DNA from 3 places in the Streptomyces sp. NPDC048290 genome. Region 1 is predicted to be linked to each of the others. Evidence: riboswitches for the same ligand, from Rfam matches in the RefSeq annotation. Region 1 holds a riboswitch; each other region holds the start of a gene.

Region 1 (5,461 bases):
CGATCATCGCCTCCGCGCGGTCGCCGATTCCGCGCTTGGGGACGTTGAGGATGCGGCGCAGCGGCACCGAGTCCTCCGGGTTGGCGAGGACCCGCAGGTAGGCCAGGACGTCCCGGACCTCCTTGCGCTCGTAGAAGCGGACGCCGCCGACGACCTTGTAGGGCAGGCCGACGCGGATGAAGACCTCTTCGAAGACCCGGGACTGGGCGTTGGTCCGGTAGAAGACGGCCACATCACCGGCCTTGGCGTCACCGGCGTCCGTGAGACGGTCTATCTCGTCGGCGACGAACTGTGCCTCGTCGTGCTCGGTGTCGGCGACATAGCCGGTGATGCGCGCGCCCGCGCCCGCGTTGGTCCACAGGTTCTTGGGGCGGCGGGACTCATTGCGCTCGATGACCGCGTTGGCGGCGGACAGGATCGTCTGGGTGGAGCGGTAGTTCTGCTCCAGCAGGATCGTCGTCGCGTCCGGGTAGTCCTCCTCGAACTGGAGGATGTTGCGGATGGTGGCGCCCCGGAAGGCGTAGATCGACTGGTCGGCGTCGCCCACCACGCACAGCTCGGCGGGCCGGAGGTCGTCCTCGCGGGGCGGTACGTCCTCGTCGTGCGCGCCCGTGCCGACGAGTGCGCGGACCAGGGCGTACTGGGCGTGGTTGGTGTCCTGGTACTCGTCCACCAGGACATGCCGGAAGCGGCGGCGGTAGTGCTCGGCGACATCGGGGAACGCGCGCAGCAGGTTGACCGTCGTCATGATGAGGTCGTCGAAGTCGAGCGCGTTGGCCTCGCGCAGCCGGGACTGGTAGAGCGCGTAGGCCTGGGCGAGGGTCTTCTCGAAGCCGTCGGTCGCCTGGGCGGCGAAGTCCTCCTCGTCGATCAGTTCGTTCTTGAGGTTGCTGATCTTGGCGCTGAAGGACTTGGGCGGGTAGCGCTTGGGGTCGAGGTCCAGGTCGCGGCAGACCAGGGCCATCAGGCGCTTGGAGTCGGCGGCGTCGTAGATGGAGAACGACGAGGTGAAGCCGAGCTTCTTGGACTCGCGGCGCAGGATGCGGACACAGGCGCTGTGGAACGTCATCACCCACATCGCGTGCGCGCGGGGGCCGACGAGCTGCTCCACGCGCTCCTTCATCTCACCGGCGGCCTTGTTGGTGAAGGTGATCGCGAGGATCTGGCCGGGGTGGACACCGCGCTCGGCGAGCAGATAGGCGATGCGGTGGGTGAGCACCCGGGTCTTGCCGGAGCCCGCGCCGGCCACGATGAGCAGCGGGGTGTCCGCGTGGACGACCGCCGCGCGCTGGTTCTCGTTGAGCCCGTCCAGCAGCGCGGCCGGGTCGAGGGCGGGGCGGGGGGCGCCGTCCCGGTAGAACGCGTCCCGGCTCGGGGGCGTGTCGAACTTCCCGCCGAACAGATCGTCCGGAACCGGCTCCGGTACGTGATCGTCCTCGGGCGGAGGCGGGGGTTCCTCCTCGTGCCCGCGAGGGGTCCGGAGGTCCGCCAGGAAGCTGTCGTCAAAGAGGCTGCTCATCGCTCTCCGAGTCTAGGCCGCCCCACTGACAACCCGTGGCCGTCCCGGACAGATCCCGCGCCCGCCCCGCCCTTTCCGGTGGTCACACAGGGTGGCGGATCTTGAGCAGGGCGGGGTGGGAGGGGGTGCGGCGGACACCGTAACGACCGCCGGACGGAAAGGTCACGAAAATGTATCGGGCATATCGCCCACCAACCTTCACAGGCGCCACAGCAGTTGGCTACCGTTCCCGACAGGCCGAACGACCCCCACCGGCGAACCTCGCCGGGCCGTCCGGCCTCCGCCGAGTCCGGCGAGCCCTCGCGGCGGCCGGAGCCGGGGACCCACCGACATCTGGGGTGAATCGGTCCCGACTTCCTTGCAGGAGCGGACCGTAGGGCAACCCTTCCGAAGCACCCGCCCGAACCCGACAGCTAACCCGGTAGGCGGCCCATGGAAGGAGTCGCCTCCTTTGGCGTCGCACCGCAAGTACCGCCCCTCGGGCCCGCGCGTGGCCGGAATACGCACACCCGCCCTCGCCACCGCGGCCCTCACCTCCGTCGCCCTGCTCTCCCAGACGGCCGACGCCGCTCCCGCGGACGACAAGCCGAGCCTGGAGGAGGTCGAGAAGAAGGTCGACGACCTCTACCGCCAGGCCGAGTCGGCGACGGAGAAATACAACGCGGCGAAAGAGAAGACCACCAAGCAGCGCAAGCAGGTCGACACCCTGATGGACGACGTCGCCCGGCGCGCCCAGAAACTGAACGACGCGCGGGAGGAACTGGGTTCCTACGCCGCCGCCCAGTACCGCACCGGGGCCGCCGCCCCCAGCACCGCGAGCCTGCTGCTGGCCGACTCGCCACAGGACTACTTCGACCAGACCCAGCTGATGGGGCGGCTCACCGAGCGCCAGAAGACCGCGGTCGACGACTACTTCGCCCAGCAGTCCGACACCATGGACAAGCGCCGGGAGGCTGGGAAGAGCCTGGAGACCCTCACCGACACCCAGGACGACCTCAGGACGGCCAAGGCGACCGTCCAGCGCAAGCTGGCGAACGCGCGGGAACTGCTCTCCGATCTGACCGCGCAGGAGAAGGCCCGGCTCGCCGAGATCGAACGGCGCAAGCAGGCAGAGGCCGAGCGCAAGGCCGAGGAACTGGCCCGGCAGCAGCAAGCCGAGGAGGAGCGGCGCCAGGAGGAGGCCGCCCGGCAGCAGACCGAGGAGCAGAGCGGCTCCGCGGGCTCGGCGGGCTCGGCGGACTCCGGTTCCGGCTCCACCGGCACCGGCACCGGCTCGGACCCGTCGGCCACGGACCCGGCCTACTCCACCAAGGCCGAGAAGGCCATCGCGTTCGCCCGCGCCCAGATCGGCAAGCCGTACGTATGGGGCGCCACCGGACCCGGCTCCTACGACTGCTCCGGCCTCACCCAGGCCGCCTGGAAGGCCGCGGGCGTCACCCTCCCGCGCGTCACCTACGACCAGGTCAAGGCGGGCACCACGGTCACCGTCTCCGCCGCCCGCCCCGGCGACCTCGTCTTCTTCTACGACGACGTCACCCATGTCGGCCTCTACATCGGCAACGGCAAGATGATCCACGCCCCCAAGCCGGGCGCCTACGTCCGCGAGGAGTCGATCTTCTACGACGGCGAGTCGTCCATCCACAGCGTGGTACGGCCCGCCTGACGTCCCGGAGATCCGGGACGGGCGTGGGGGCGCGCGGTAGTGAACCGTCCCTAGGGACGTCCGCGCGCCGGGGGCGCGTGCGGAGAGGCACGCGCCCCTTCGAGGTCAACGGGTCAACGGGTCAACGGGTCAACGGAAAGGTAACCCTTCGCGCGGAATGTACCGATCGCCGGACTTTCCCTCGGTCGCCGTGCGCGCCCCCACGTTCCCCGGCGGCGCGCTCCTTACCATCGCCCCATGTCCGGCACCACATCCCTCCGCGCCTGGTGGGCGCAGCGTCCACCGGCAGCCGGGTCCGCCGTCATGGCGACCGGCATCGTGTCGACGGGGCTGAATCTGGCCGGATACGCCGTACTGTCCGGGATTCTGCTGGTGGTGGCCGCGATCACCTGGCTGGCCCTGGCGGCGGACTTCACCTCACGCCTGCTGGGCGACCGCGGGAGATGGCTGGAAGAGGCCGGTACGCCCACCGCGCTCACCGCCGTCGCCGCCACCACCGTCCTCGGCACCCGGCTCTCCGCGCAGGACTGGCAGCTCCCGGCCGAAGTCCTGCTGGCTCTGGCGGCGCTGGTCTGGCCGGTGCTCCTCGTGCTCGTCGTGACCCACTGGCACGAGCGGATGCCCGGTGCGGTGTTCCTGGGCTGCGTCGCCACCCAGGGACTCGCGGTGCTCGGCGGGACCCTGGCGAAGGCGGAGGGGGTGGCCTGGCTCGGACACGCCGCCATGGTGCTGTTCTGGCTGGGACTCGTCCTGTACGCCGTCGCACTGACCCGCTTCGACTTCCGGCAGCTCTGGGAGGGGGCCGGTGATCACTGGGTCGCGGCCGGGGCGCTCGCCATCTCCGCGCTGGCCGGCTCGAAACTGATCGCCGCGGACAGCCCGGCGCTCTACCTCTGGAACTCCGACGACCGCGGGGTGCTGCGGACCGTCACCAGCGCCCTGCTCGCACTCGACCTCGCCCTCTACGCCGTCCTCCTGGTGGCGGAGGTGGTCCGGCCCCGGCCGCACTACGACGTACGGCGCTGGGCCACCGTGTTCCCCATGGGCATGACCGCGACGGCGATGCTGTCCGTCGGGACCGCGATGGACGTCTCCTGGCTGCGGACCCCGGCCGAGGTGCTGCTGTGGCTCGCCGTGGCGGCCTGGCTGGTGGTCGCGGCCGGGGCGATCGAGAGCGCGTGGCGCGCGATCCACGTCCCCGCGCCGGACTCACCCGGCGAAGACACCGGCCGCACACCGTAGAGGTCCCACATGCCCGGGTCCCGCAGGCCCGTACCCCTGTGCGGACCTATGTCCAGAGCACCGCGATGAAGATGTTCGCCGTGGTCAACAGTCCCACCAGGCCGAACAGGCTCTTGTCCACCTTCTCGTCGTCCCGCTTGACGTAGACCAGCCCGAGGATGACCACAAGCAGCGCCAGCTTCACGCCGATCTTGATGTTGTTCACGGTCTGGTCGTCGGCCTGATTCAGACCGACCAGGACGACGCCCGTGACCAGCATGGTCAACGCGCCGTGCAGCATGGCGGGGACGAATCGCGCGGTCCCCTGCCCCATCGCCTTCATCTGGGTGAGAAAGCCACCGAGCAGCGAGGCGATGCCGATGATGTGCAGTCCGACGAAGAGGTGGATGAGTACGTCCATGGGGCCGGAGCCTAACCAGCGCCCCTCACGGCCCCGCACACCGGGCACCTCCGGGCCGCCCCGCCGCCCCCACATATACTCCCGGCCCCCCGCACCGCCGCCGAACCCCCGCTTCGGTCAGCACCGTGTGCGAAGACGCTCCCCCACCCGCTCCCACCTCGCCGAAATACGGTCACGTCCGCTCCCCTGCCGCCATTTCCATACATTCCGTTACCGAGCTGTCACACCGCGGCCTAGCGTCCTCCCCCAGACGACCGGCTCCCCACCGGGCGCCCCGCCCAGGGCGACGGTACGAAAGGACGTGCAGTCCAACGTGGCAGCGCACCGCAAGTCCCGACAGCTCCCGGCCGGTGGCGGCAAGGCCCGCAAGGCGGCCACACTCGCCCTCGCCGGAGCGGCCACCGCGACCGTGTTCGACGGGACCGGCCATGCCGCACCCGAGCTGACCACGGCACAGGTCAAGGCCAAGGTGGACCAGCTGTACCAGGAGGCGGAGGCCGCCACCGAGCGGTACAACGGCGCCAAGGAGAAGTCCGAGGCCGCGCGGGACCGCCTGGCCGTGCTCCAGGACGAGGCGGCCCGCAAGGAGGACCAGCTCAACACCGAGCGGACGGCGCTGGGCACGGTGGCCGCCGCC
Region 2 (5,461 bases), on a different contig from region 1:
GCGGTACCGGCTGGACGCCCTGGAACCGCCCGCGCACGACTGGCTGGACCACCAGGTGCGGGACATGTACTGGAGTTCCGGCGCCGTCCGTGAGGACTATGGCGCGATCCGGGCGGCGGTGCTCACCGTCGGCGGGCTCCACGACCCGTACCGCGACACCGTGCTGCGGCTGGTGGAGCATCTCCCGGCCGGGCGGGTGCGCGGGCTGCTCGGCCCCTGGCCGCACACCTACCCGGACCGGGGCCGTCCGCCGGGACCGGCGATCGGCTTCCTCCAGGAGACCCTGCGCTGGTGGGACCGCTGGCTCAAGGGCCGGGACACGGGCGTGGACACCGATCCGCCGCTGCGCGTCCGTCTGACCACCGCGCACGCCCCGGCGCCCTCCTATGGCAGCCTGCCCGGCCGCTGGACCGGCGAGCCCGGCTGGCCCTCCCCGTACGTCACGCCGGTCGTGTACGCCCTCCAGGGCGCCCCCGTCCTCGTCCGCTCCCCGATGCACACGGGGGTGGACGCGGGCGCCTTCCTGCCGCGCGGGGAGGACGCCGACCTGCCGCCGGACCAGCGGGCGGAGGACGGGCGGTCGGTCTGCTTCGACTTCCCGCTCGGCGCGGGGACGGCGGTGCTGGGGCGGCCCCTGGTGCGGCTGCGGCTGCGCTGCGAGGTGCCGCGCGGGCAGGTGATCGCCCGGCTGTGCGACATCGCCCCGGACGGCTCCTCGACGCTGGTGACCCGGGGCGTGCTGAACCTCTCCGCGCGGACGGGGCGGGAGCGGGCGGTGGGGTGGCCGCCGGGCGCGACCGAAGAGGTCTCCTTCGCGCTGGGCACCCTGGGGCATGTCTTCGCACCGGGCCACCGGGTGCGGCTGGCGGTGTCCTCCGCGTACTGGCCCTGGGTGTGGCCGCAGCCCGGCTCCGAGGCCGGGTTCTTCCTGGACCCGGCGGGCAGCTCCCTGGAGCTGCCGGTACGGCGGGCTCCGGCGGGGACGACGTCTGCGGAGGCGCCGGTGGGGGCGGCGGTGGGGGTGCCTGGGGAGGCGCCGGGCGGGGCACATGTGGAGGCGCCGGGCGACGCGCCGGTGGAGCCGCCGGGCGAGGCACATGGGGACGCCCCCGGCGACACACCGGCCCAGGCACCAGGCGACGCACATGTACAGGCCCCCGGCGACACACCGGCCCAGGCACCGGACGACGTACATGTGGGCGCCCCCGACGACACGCCCGAGCAGGCCGAGCCGCTCGGTGTCGTCTCCGCCGTCACGCTGGACGCGCCGCGTCCCGGGCGGCTGGTGGTGCGGGACGTGGCCAGGGGCGAGTGGCGGCTGGAGATCGCGCCCGGCCCCCGGGGCACCTGGGTGCATCCGGACGGTCTGGAGGTCACCGAGGAGGCCCTGGAGTCGTACACGGTCCGGGACGGTGACGCGCTCTCGGCGCGGAGCCGGTCGGACCGGACGATCCGGCTGCACCGGCCGGACGCGGCCTGGGACACCAGGGTCCGGGTCCGGTCGGAGATGAGCTGCACGGCGACGGAGTTTTTGACCGTTAATGAGGTGATTTGCACCCTCGGTCGCGAGGTCGTCTTCCATCGCACCTGGGAGCATCGGACTCCACGCACCGCTAGTTAATAGGCACTTGGGTGCATTGCCCGATTTGCCACTCTTGCGAACGGGCGTGATGTGGCTCACTCGCCGCCGCCCACAACTCCTCCGCAGCCGCACACCGATTCCCCTTCCCCGTTTCACGAGTTGACCCTTTTCAGCTGCAAAGGATCATGTGCGGCAAAGGGGCGAAGGAAGATCAGAAGCGGTGATCTGTGATTCCGCCACTTGTTTCGGACATCCGCTCTCGCATACGTTCCCGGCCAGTCGGGCGGACGCCGAGTCCTGCCACCGCCCGCACCAACTCACTAGATCCACGGCAGGAGCGGGGGACCCAGGTAAGTCGCCGGGCCGGACACCGCAGAACCGCGTAGTACCGCTTGTACCGCTACGCGACTGCGATCGTCCGGAACGGCTCGGGGTGAAGCCGTGCCGCAAGGCCGGCCGGGCACCTCCCCGCCCGAACCCGACAGCTCACCTCGTAGGCGTAGGAGAGGAACCGTTCCCTATGTCCGTCATGTCTGTCATGTCCGCGCACCGCTCCCCGCGCGTCCGCCGCATCACCCGCAAGCTCGCCGTCGCCGGTACCGGCGCCGCCGTGCTCGCCCTGCCGCTCATCGGCGCCACCAGCGCCACCGCCGCCACCCCGACCGCGGTCTCGGCGGCCACCTCCGCCTACCCGAACAACCTCGACGGCTGGATTCGCCAGGCGCTCGACATCATGTCGCAGAACGGCATCCCCGGCAGCTACGACTCCATCCACCGCAATGTGATGCGCGAGTCGTCCGGCAACCCGGCCGCCGTCAACAACTGGGACTCCAACGCCGCCGCGGGCACCCCGTCCAAGGGCCTGCTCCAGGTGATCGACCCGACCTTCGCCGCGTACCACGTCTCCGGGACGATCTACGACCCGTACGACCCGATCGCGAACATCGTCGCCGCGTGCAACTACGCGGCCGACCGGTACGGCTCGATCGACAACGTGTTCGGCGCGTACTGATCCGTCGCACGGCTCACCGCGCGGGTTGGGGCCCGCCCAGGGAGCGCCGTGCGGTCCGGTGCCGGAGCGCCGTGGGGGCGGCGACTGCCGGAGGGCGGGACTCGCATAGGGCCTGCCTATAGGACCCGCTCATAGGACCCGTTTATCGGGCCTGCCTATGGGGCCGACTCATGGGACCTGCCTATGGGGCCTGCTTATCGGACCTGAGGAAAGAGTCGTTCGAGGACGACGGCGATGCCGTCGTCCTCGTTCGACGTGGTGATCTCGTCGGCCACCGCCTTGAGTTCGGGATGGGCGTTGGCCATCGCCACCCCGTGTCCGGCCCAGTCGAACATCGGGATGTCGTTGGGCATGTCCCCGAACGCGATGGTGTGCTCGGCGCGCACACCGAGCCGCCGGGCCGCGAGCGCGAGCCCGGTCGCCTTGGTCACCCCGCACGGCTGGAGTTCGACCGTCCCCGGCCCCGACATGGTGACCGTCGCCAGCGAGCCGACCACCGCGCGGGCCACCGACGCCAACTCGTCGTCGGTCAGCTCGGGATGGCGCAGCAGCACCTTGCTGATCGGCTCGGTCCACAGCTCGGCCCGGCGTCCGACCCGCACCGCGGGCAGCGTGGGGTGCGGCATCAGATAGCCCGGCTCGATCAGCGTGAGCCCGTCGACCCCGTCCTGGTCGACCGCCGCGTACACCTCTCCGACCTCGGCCTCGATCTTGCCGAGCGCGGTCTCCGCCAGTTCCCGGTCCAGGGTGACCGACCACAGCAGCCGGTCCGCGCCCGCGTCGTAGAGCTGCGCGCCCTGGCCGCACACCGCGAGGCCGGTGCTGCCGAGTTGCTCCAGGAGCGGGCGCACCCGGGGGGCCGGGCGACCGGTCACCACGAGATGCCGGGCACCGGCCTCGGCGGTCCGCGCCAGTGCGGCCAGCGAGCGGTCGGAGAAGGTGTCGTCGCCGCGCAGCAGCGTGCCGTCGAGGTCGGTGGCGACAAGGGCGAACGTGCTGCGCACGGTGCGTGCGGCATATGCGGTGGGTGCGGCCATGATCAGAGAATACGGACATCGCGCGGCCCCGACCCGGCCCTAACCGGACGTCGGACGGGTTCCCTCACGTCCCTCCCGCCCCCATCAACTCCCCTGTACCATGCGGCCTTTCACTTCGGCGGGGATCTGCGCGGCTGCTCGCGCGTGCTGAAAACGGGTCCGCTTTTCACTCAGAGGTGGGTCGCCCGGCGCGCCTCCCGACGGGCCGCCGGGGGGATGGGAGCGGACGGCCGGAGGGAGACCTTCCGGGAGGACCGTGGGCGGTCGCCGGGAGGGCGGCGGGCGGTCGCCGGGAGGGCGGCGGGCGGTCGCCGGGAGGACGGGGAGTGGTCGCCGGGGGCGGCGGAGGGTCGCCGGGAGGCGCGGGCAGCGGTCGCCGGACGGCGGGGAGCGGTCAGGGTCGGGCCGCGGAAGGTCATCGGGAGTACCGCGGGCCGCCACGGACGGGCCTCATGGACGGGCCACCACGGACGAGCCGCCACGAATGGGGCGGCAGGGACGGCCGCCACGGACGAGCCACCAATGGACCAGCCGTCACGGATGGGCCGCCGCGAGATGGCGCGCGAGACGCGGCGAGGCGAACTCCGTACCGCACACGAACCGCATCAGCGGACCGTACGAGGAGGCCGCGGGCAGCCCCGTGAAGTAGAGGCCCGGCAGGGAGGAGCGGAATCCGGCGCCCAGCCGTGGGGTGCCCCGGCTGACCGCGAGCGCGGTGCGCAGCGCCGGGCTCAGGAAGTCCATCGCGGCGAGGTCCACGCGGTAGCCGGTCGCGGCGATGACATGGTCGGCGGTGAGGTGCTCGGCGGCGCCGGTGTGGGTGCGGACGGTCAGCCTCGTACGGTCGCCGTCGGCCGCCGCGCCGAGGACGCGCGCCACCTCCGTGACCCGGACCGTCCCCTCGAAGCGCTCGCGCAGCCACCAGGCGCCGAGCGGGCCGAGCACCCGGCGTACCAACTCGTGGCGCAGAGCCTCCGGAAGGCGGCGGTAGGGGTGCGGGTAGTAGCTGAGCAGATGGAGCGACCAGGCGCGGCCGAACGGGGAGTCCGGACGGAACCGGGGCTGGCGCCAAGGGGGTTCGCCGAAGCCGACGCCGCCCCGGCCACGGGCGACGACCCGGACCGTGGCGCCCGCCTCCGCCGCGAGGACGGCGGTCTCCAGCGCGGACTGGCCCGCGCCGACCACGATCAGCTCCTTGCCCCGGTAGCGACCGAGGTCGTGGTGCTGGGAGCTGTGCGAGACGGGGGCGGCGGGACCGGGACCGCCGGGCACGGCCGCCGCGAGCGCGGGCGGCAGCCGCGCGAGACCGCTGAGGCCGGAGGCGACGACGACCGCGCGGGCGGTGAACACCTCCCCGGAGTCCAGCTTCACCTCGTAGGCGCCCGGCGGACGGGGGTCCACGGAGGAGACCCGGACCCGCTCCAGACCCGGCACCAGATGCTTCTGGAACCAGTCCCCGTACGCGACGAAGGTCTCCACCGGCACGATGTCCTCGTCCGTCACCAGCGGCGGAAGACCGGCCGCCGCGCAGTAGTCGGCGAGGGTGTGGCCCGGCTGCGGGGCGTCGAGGCTGGAGGCGGCCGGGGTGGATTTGAGGAGCATGCCCGCGGGCATCCGGGCCCGCCAGCTCACCATGGGTTCGCCGAAGACCCGGACCGGCAGACCGTAGGCGCGCAGATGCGCGGCGGTGGACAGACCGAAGGGGCCTGCGCCGATCACGGCGACCGGACGGGTGACGGCGGCCGGACGTGTCACGGGGTCCTCCAGGACGGGGCGTCGGAGCGACGGGGGCGGCCGGGGCGGCGGTCTCCGGGCCGGTGGGTGCGCCAC
Region 3 (5,461 bases), on a different contig from region 1:
GCCGCGCCGGACTCGTACGGACCCTGCGACCGCGTCCCGCCGACTCGCCGCTGCTGGACCTGGCGAGCAACGACTACCTGGGGCTGGCCCGGCACCCCGAGGTCACCGAGGGGGCCGCCGCGGCGGCCCGGACCTGGGGCGCGGGCGCGACCGGCTCCCGGCTGGTCACCGGCAGCACCGAACTCCACGCCGAGCTGGAACGCGAACTGGCCGCCCACTGCGGCTTCGAGGCCGCGCTCGTGCTGTCCTCCGGATACGCGGCCAATCTCGCCGCCGTGACCACGCTGGCCCCGCACGGCACGCTGATCGTCTCCGACGCCGGGAACCACGCCTCCCTCATCGACGGCTGCCGGCTGGCGCGCGGCACCACCCAGGTCGTCCCGCACACCGACCCCGAGGCGGTCCGCAAGGCACTGCGCACCCATGACGGACCGGCCGTCGTCGTCTCCGACACGGTGTTCTCGGTCGACGGCGACGCGGCGCCCCTCAAGGAGCTGGCCGCGGCGTGCCGGGAGCGCGGGGCGGGGCTCGTGGTGGACGACGCCCATGGGCTGGGGGTGCTGGGCGAGGGCGGCCGGGGCGCGGCAGCCGCGGCGGGGCTCGCCGGCGCACCGGACGTGGTGGTGACGGCCACCCTGTCCAAGTCGCTGGGCAGCCAGGGCGGAGTGGTCCTCGGACCGGCCGCCGTGATCGACCATCTGGTCAACGCGGCCCGCACCTTCATCTTCGACACCGGACTCGCCCCGGCCGCGGCGGGCGGCGCGCTCGCGGCGCTGCGGCTGCTGGTCGGGGAACCCGGACGGGCCGCCCGCGCGCGGGCCGTGGCGGCGGAACTCCACGCCCGGCTGACGGAGCGGGGCCTCACGGCCGTCCGTCCGGACGCGGCGGTGGTCTCGGTGCGGGCACCGTCCCCGGAGGGGGCCGTGCGGTGGGCCGCGGACTGCCGCGGGGCCGGGCTGGCCGTGGGCTGCTTCCGCCCGCCGTCCGTGCCCGACGGGATCTCGCGGCTGCGGCTGACGGCCCGCGCGGACCTCTCCGGGGAACAGCTGGAACACGCCGTCCGGATCATCGGCGAGACGCGACCATGAGTCGGCGAACCACGGCCGTGCACCACCCGTGCGAGAACCGGACCGGATTGAAACGGATCGTTCGGGACGCGCTGTACATCAGTAGTCAGCGGTGCCACGCCCATCAGTAGTGCCCACGCGAATCACGATGATCCGAGAATCAACGATGATCCGAGAACCAAGGATGATCCCGAGAATCGGTGCTGATACACGAATCGATGCTGACGCACGCATCGGTCACGACCCGTGAATCGACAGTGATCCGTGAATCGGGCATTCATTGGTGAGTCGGGCAACGGCCGGTGAGTCGGGCATTGATCGGTGATTCGGGCAACGGTCGGTGATTCGGGCAACGGTCGGTGATACGGGCAGTGGCCCATGCCTCAGAAGTGATCCATGCATCGGACGACATCTGCGAAATGGACGTGATCTGCGAAATGGACGTGACCTCCGCATCGGATGTGATACTCCGGACCGGACGTGATCAGTGACCGGCGGAGATCTTCGGCGGAGATCTCCGGATCAGCGGAGCGCCGCCGTGAATCCCGCCCAGCTCTCCGTGGAGAAGAGCAGCGCGGGCCCGGACGGGTCCTTGGAGTCGCGCACGGCGAGCAGTCCGGCCCAGGGGCCGCGGGGCGGTCGGGCCGTCTCGACGCAGTTGTTCGCGCCGGTGCTGTAGCTGCTGCGCAGCCACCGCACTCCGTGCAGTCGGTCGGTGGAGGGGACGTGTCGAGGCAGTGCGGTCATGGTGCCTCCCTATGCGCCATATGAGCCGTCACTTATCCCGGCGATGAAATCCAGCGAGTCCGCGGGTGAAAGCGCGTGGTGCTGAAGGGTACGGAACGACTCGCTGTAGGCCACTAGGTCTTCTTTCCGTTCCAGATGGAGGCTACTCGTCATGTGGTCCAGAACAACCACATCCAGATCGGAAGTGCGCGAAAACGAGAAGATAACGAAAGGACCCGTCACCCCGATATGCGCACCGGCGGAGAACGGCAGCACCTGGAGCCGTACTTGCGGCAGCCGCGCCGCCTCCGCCAGTCGTGACAGCTGACGGGCCATCACCGCGGGTCCGCCCACCTCCCGCCGCAGCACCGCCTCGTCCAGCACCGCGCTCAGCTCCAGCGGCGGATGCGCCCGCAGCACGTCCTGCCGGGCCAGCCGCACCTCCACCAGCGTGTCCAGCCGCTCGTCCTCCAGTCCCTCGACGGCCGCCCGGGTCACCGCGCGGGCGTACTCCCGGGTCTGGAGCAGCCCCGGAATCACCGAGGTCTCCAGCGTGCGCATGGCGGTGGCCTGCGACTCCAGGCTGATGAAGTCCCGGTACGTCGGCGGCAGCACCCCGCGGTAGGCGTGCCACCAGTGGTGCCGTCCGCCCTCCTCCGAGCCGGCCAGCACCAGCAGCAGCTCCCGCAGATCGGGGTCCTCGACGCCGTACGCGTCCAGCAGTAACCGGACATCGGCCGGTTTCACCCCGCTCGCACCGGTCTCGATCCGGCTGACCTTCGACTGGTGCCAGCCGACCAGACCGGCCGCCTCACCACTGGTGAGCCCCGCACGGGTGCGCAGCGCGCGCAATTCCGCGCCCAGCTTCCGGCGGCGCACCACGGGACCGTGCTGCATGGGCTACTCCTTACTCCTTCCGGGCCGCCCAAATACGCTCTGCCGTCGCAGAGTTCACCGCATTGAGCGACAGATATATGCATATCTTGGTGGATCGCCACCTGGACCGGCGCACTAGTGGCAGGCTGGGCGATGTAGCACCAGTCCGGGACCGTACTCGAACCTTCCGCCTCCGTGTCGGACCGCGGTCCCGTGGGAAAGGGACGACCTCGCCATGGCAGATCATCTGGAAGCGTCCGTCACTCTGCCGAGCGATGCCGCCTCGGTCTCCGCGGCCCGCGGCTACGCGGTCGACACCCTCGTCGAATGGGGTCTGCCGGCGGACACGGACCTCGCGGACAGCGTCCGGCTCATCGTCTCGGAACTGGCCACCAACGCCGTACAGCACACGTTCGGACAGTCGCCCACCTTCACGGTGGACCTGGAACTGGCGCGTGACGAGCAGTTGCGGATCGGGGTGACGGACAGTCATCCGCGGTTCCCCAAGCGGCTTCCGGCCGCGGTGCAGCAGGACAACGGGCGCGGGCTGGTCATCATCCGCTGGCTGGCCGCCGAGTGCGGCGGGAAGCTGAGAGTCCGGGCCACACCCGAAGGCGGCAAGACGGTCTCGATCGAGCTTCCCTGGTCGGCCCCGGCCCGCCCGGTGACCACGGCGGGGCAGCAGGAGCCATGACGCGTACCCTCCGCATCCAGTTTCCCGCCCCCCGCAGGAAACGTTTCCGCGGAGCGAGCCGCCACAACGGCCGCAGACGGCCCCGCGGTGGCCCCGACCGGCCGGAGGCGGCCCCGGCGGTGACAGGGCGTCAGACACGCCGTCACCGCCCCGCAGGGGCCACCTCGGACCGTCACCGTCGCTACACGGTCATTTCATGGTCACTTCACGCGCCCGTACCAGACACTCTTGGTCCAGATCTTCTGGAGCCGCACCACGTCACCGGACTTCGGCGAGTGCCAGATCTTGCCCTTACCGGCGTAGATCCCTACGTGGTAGATGTTCGAACCGGAGTGGAAGAACACCAGGTCACCGGACTTGCGGCTACCGGCGGAGATGTGCTTCGTCTTGTTGTACTGCTGGGCGGCCGTACGCGGCAGCTTCTTGCCGGCCTTCTTGAAGGCGTAGAGCGTAAGCCCCGAGCAGTCGAACCGACTGGGTCCGGTCGCCCCCCACTTGTAGGGCGCTCCCTTCTTGGAGGCGGCCACCTGGAGTGCCTTGGTCGCGTGTGTGGCGGCCGAAGCCTCCGGGGCGAGGCCCGGGACCACCACGCTGCCGCCCACCGCGGCGAGCGTCAGTGCCGATGCCGTACCGGCACGGGCCATCAGGGACGGGACACGATTGAGCGCGGTCATGCGCAACCCTTCGTCAGCCGCCTGTGAAGGATGACCTGTCGGATTCGGGCTGGCGAAGTTGCCCGGCCGCCCGAAGGCGGCTTCACCCCAAGGACCGCTCGAAGCCGAACTGCGCTCCGGCGACCCGTCGTACCTGGGTCCTCCACTCCTGCCGATCCACTCCTGTCGACCGGGCATCCGGGCGGCGGCAGGATTCGGCGTCCGCCCGGACCGCCCCGCCGCGGTGGCGGGGTCTTGTCGTCAGTCAGGGATCTTCACCTACGCGTGTCCGAAAATCCCAACGGAACCGAGTATTTGTGGCGTTACTCACCACTCACCCGTTCGGGTGGACATCCAGGGAAGGCGACGCGTGTCAGTCGGCGCCCACGCCCCGGACCAGCGGCGGAGCCGTTCCAAACACCGTCCTGGGGGCGCGTTGGGCAAGCGTGCCGGGTCGGCAAAATGACCATCCGATACGCCGAACGGACGTAATCCATTTGGTCCGTTTGACACCGGAGTCAGGCATTCCGAGTAGGCGTCCGGTGTGCCGCCCCGGACGCCCGGCGCCTCAGCCGTCGGAGCGCGGGGGCAGACAGACCCGCGCGGTACGGCGCTCGCCGTCCAGCACGCGCAGCGCCCGCGCGAGGGTCGCCGCCGACAGTTCCGACTCGCCCCGGTGGTGCATCAGCGCGAGCGCGTCCCGCAGCAGCACCGCCTTGGCGACCAGCGCCTGCGCGGCCCGCAGCGCCCCATAGGTGTCGCCGTGCCGGGCCGGATTGATCCGGCCCAGCAGATCGGCCGCCTCCAGATAACGGTCGATCAGCTCGCCCTCCGCGCGGGTCAGCGCGGGCAGCGGCGGGATCTCGGGCGGCAGCATCCCCGGCTCACCTCCCGCCCGTCGCCTTGCGGCTGCCGACGACCCGGTCGACCAGGCCGTACTCCAGCGCCTGCGGCGCGGTGAGCACCTTGTCCCGCTCGATGTCGGCGCTCACCAGGTGACGGGCGCGCCCGGTGTGGCGTACGAGCATCTCCTCCAGGCGGTCGCGGACCCGGGACAGCTCCGCCGCCTGGATCGCCAGATCGCTGGTCTGGCCCTCGATCGGCTCGGGCAGCGACGGCTGGTGGACCACGATCCGCGCGCCCGGCAGGGTCAGCCGCTTCCCGGGCGTCCCGGCCGCCAGCAGCACCGCCGCCATCGCGCCGGCCTGCCCCAGACAGATCGTCTCCACGTCGCAGCGCACGAAGTGGATCGTGTCGTAGATCGCGGACATCGCGCTGAACGAGCCGCCGGGGGAGTTGATGTAGAGCGAGATGTCCCGGTCCGGGTCCTGGTACTCCAGATGCATGAACTGGGCCATCACGTCATTGGCCGCGATGTCGTCCACGGGCGTGCCCAGGAAGACGATCCGCTCCTCCAGCAGCTTCCCGTAGGGATCGAGGGTCCG

The links. A riboswitch is a leader RNA that binds a small molecule or an ion and turns the genes downstream of it on or off. The one in region 1 is predicted to bind cyclic di-AMP.
Region 2: another riboswitch for cyclic di-AMP. It lies ahead of AB0D49_RS09255 (transglycosylase SLT domain-containing protein); the one in region 1 lies ahead of AB0D49_RS03070 (NlpC/P60 family protein).
Region 3: another riboswitch for cyclic di-AMP. It lies ahead of AB0D49_RS24950 (C40 family peptidase); the one in region 1 lies ahead of AB0D49_RS03070 (NlpC/P60 family protein).

What each region holds. Positions count from the first base shown of each region.
Region 1 is NZ_JBEZLM010000002.1:173,344-178,804, reverse strand. It holds gene pcrA (DNA helicase PcrA) at 1-1,519, opposite strand, end outside; cyclic di-AMP (ydaO/yuaA leader) riboswitch at 1,791-1,963, shown strand; gene AB0D49_RS03070 (NlpC/P60 family protein) at 1,971-3,182, shown strand; gene AB0D49_RS03065 (tellurite resistance/C4-dicarboxylate transporter family protein) at 3,420-4,424, shown strand; gene AB0D49_RS03060 (hypothetical protein) at 4,471-4,824, opposite strand; gene AB0D49_RS03055 (NlpC/P60 family protein) at 5,138-5,461, shown strand, end outside.
Region 2 is NZ_JBEZLM010000004.1:422,709-428,169, reverse strand. It holds gene AB0D49_RS09260 (CocE/NonD family hydrolase) at 1-1,621, shown strand, start outside; cyclic di-AMP (ydaO/yuaA leader) riboswitch at 1,891-2,097, shown strand; gene AB0D49_RS09255 (transglycosylase SLT domain-containing protein) at 2,112-2,594, shown strand; gene AB0D49_RS09250 (HAD family hydrolase) at 2,789-3,631, opposite strand; gene AB0D49_RS09245 (FAD-dependent oxidoreductase) at 4,166-5,386, opposite strand; gene AB0D49_RS09240 (ATP-grasp domain-containing protein) at 5,383-5,461, opposite strand, start outside.
Region 3 is NZ_JBEZLM010000014.1:188,500-193,960, forward strand. It holds gene AB0D49_RS24930 (8-amino-7-oxononanoate synthase) at 1-1,088, shown strand, start outside; gene AB0D49_RS24935 (DUF397 domain-containing protein) at 1,590-1,814, opposite strand; gene AB0D49_RS24940 (helix-turn-helix transcriptional regulator) at 1,824-2,690, opposite strand; gene AB0D49_RS24945 (ATP-binding protein) at 2,905-3,363, shown strand; gene AB0D49_RS24950 (C40 family peptidase) at 3,564-4,037, opposite strand; cyclic di-AMP (ydaO/yuaA leader) riboswitch at 4,041-4,247, opposite strand; gene AB0D49_RS24955 (hypothetical protein) at 4,585-4,893, opposite strand; gene AB0D49_RS24960 (ATP-dependent Clp protease proteolytic subunit) at 4,901-5,461, opposite strand, start outside.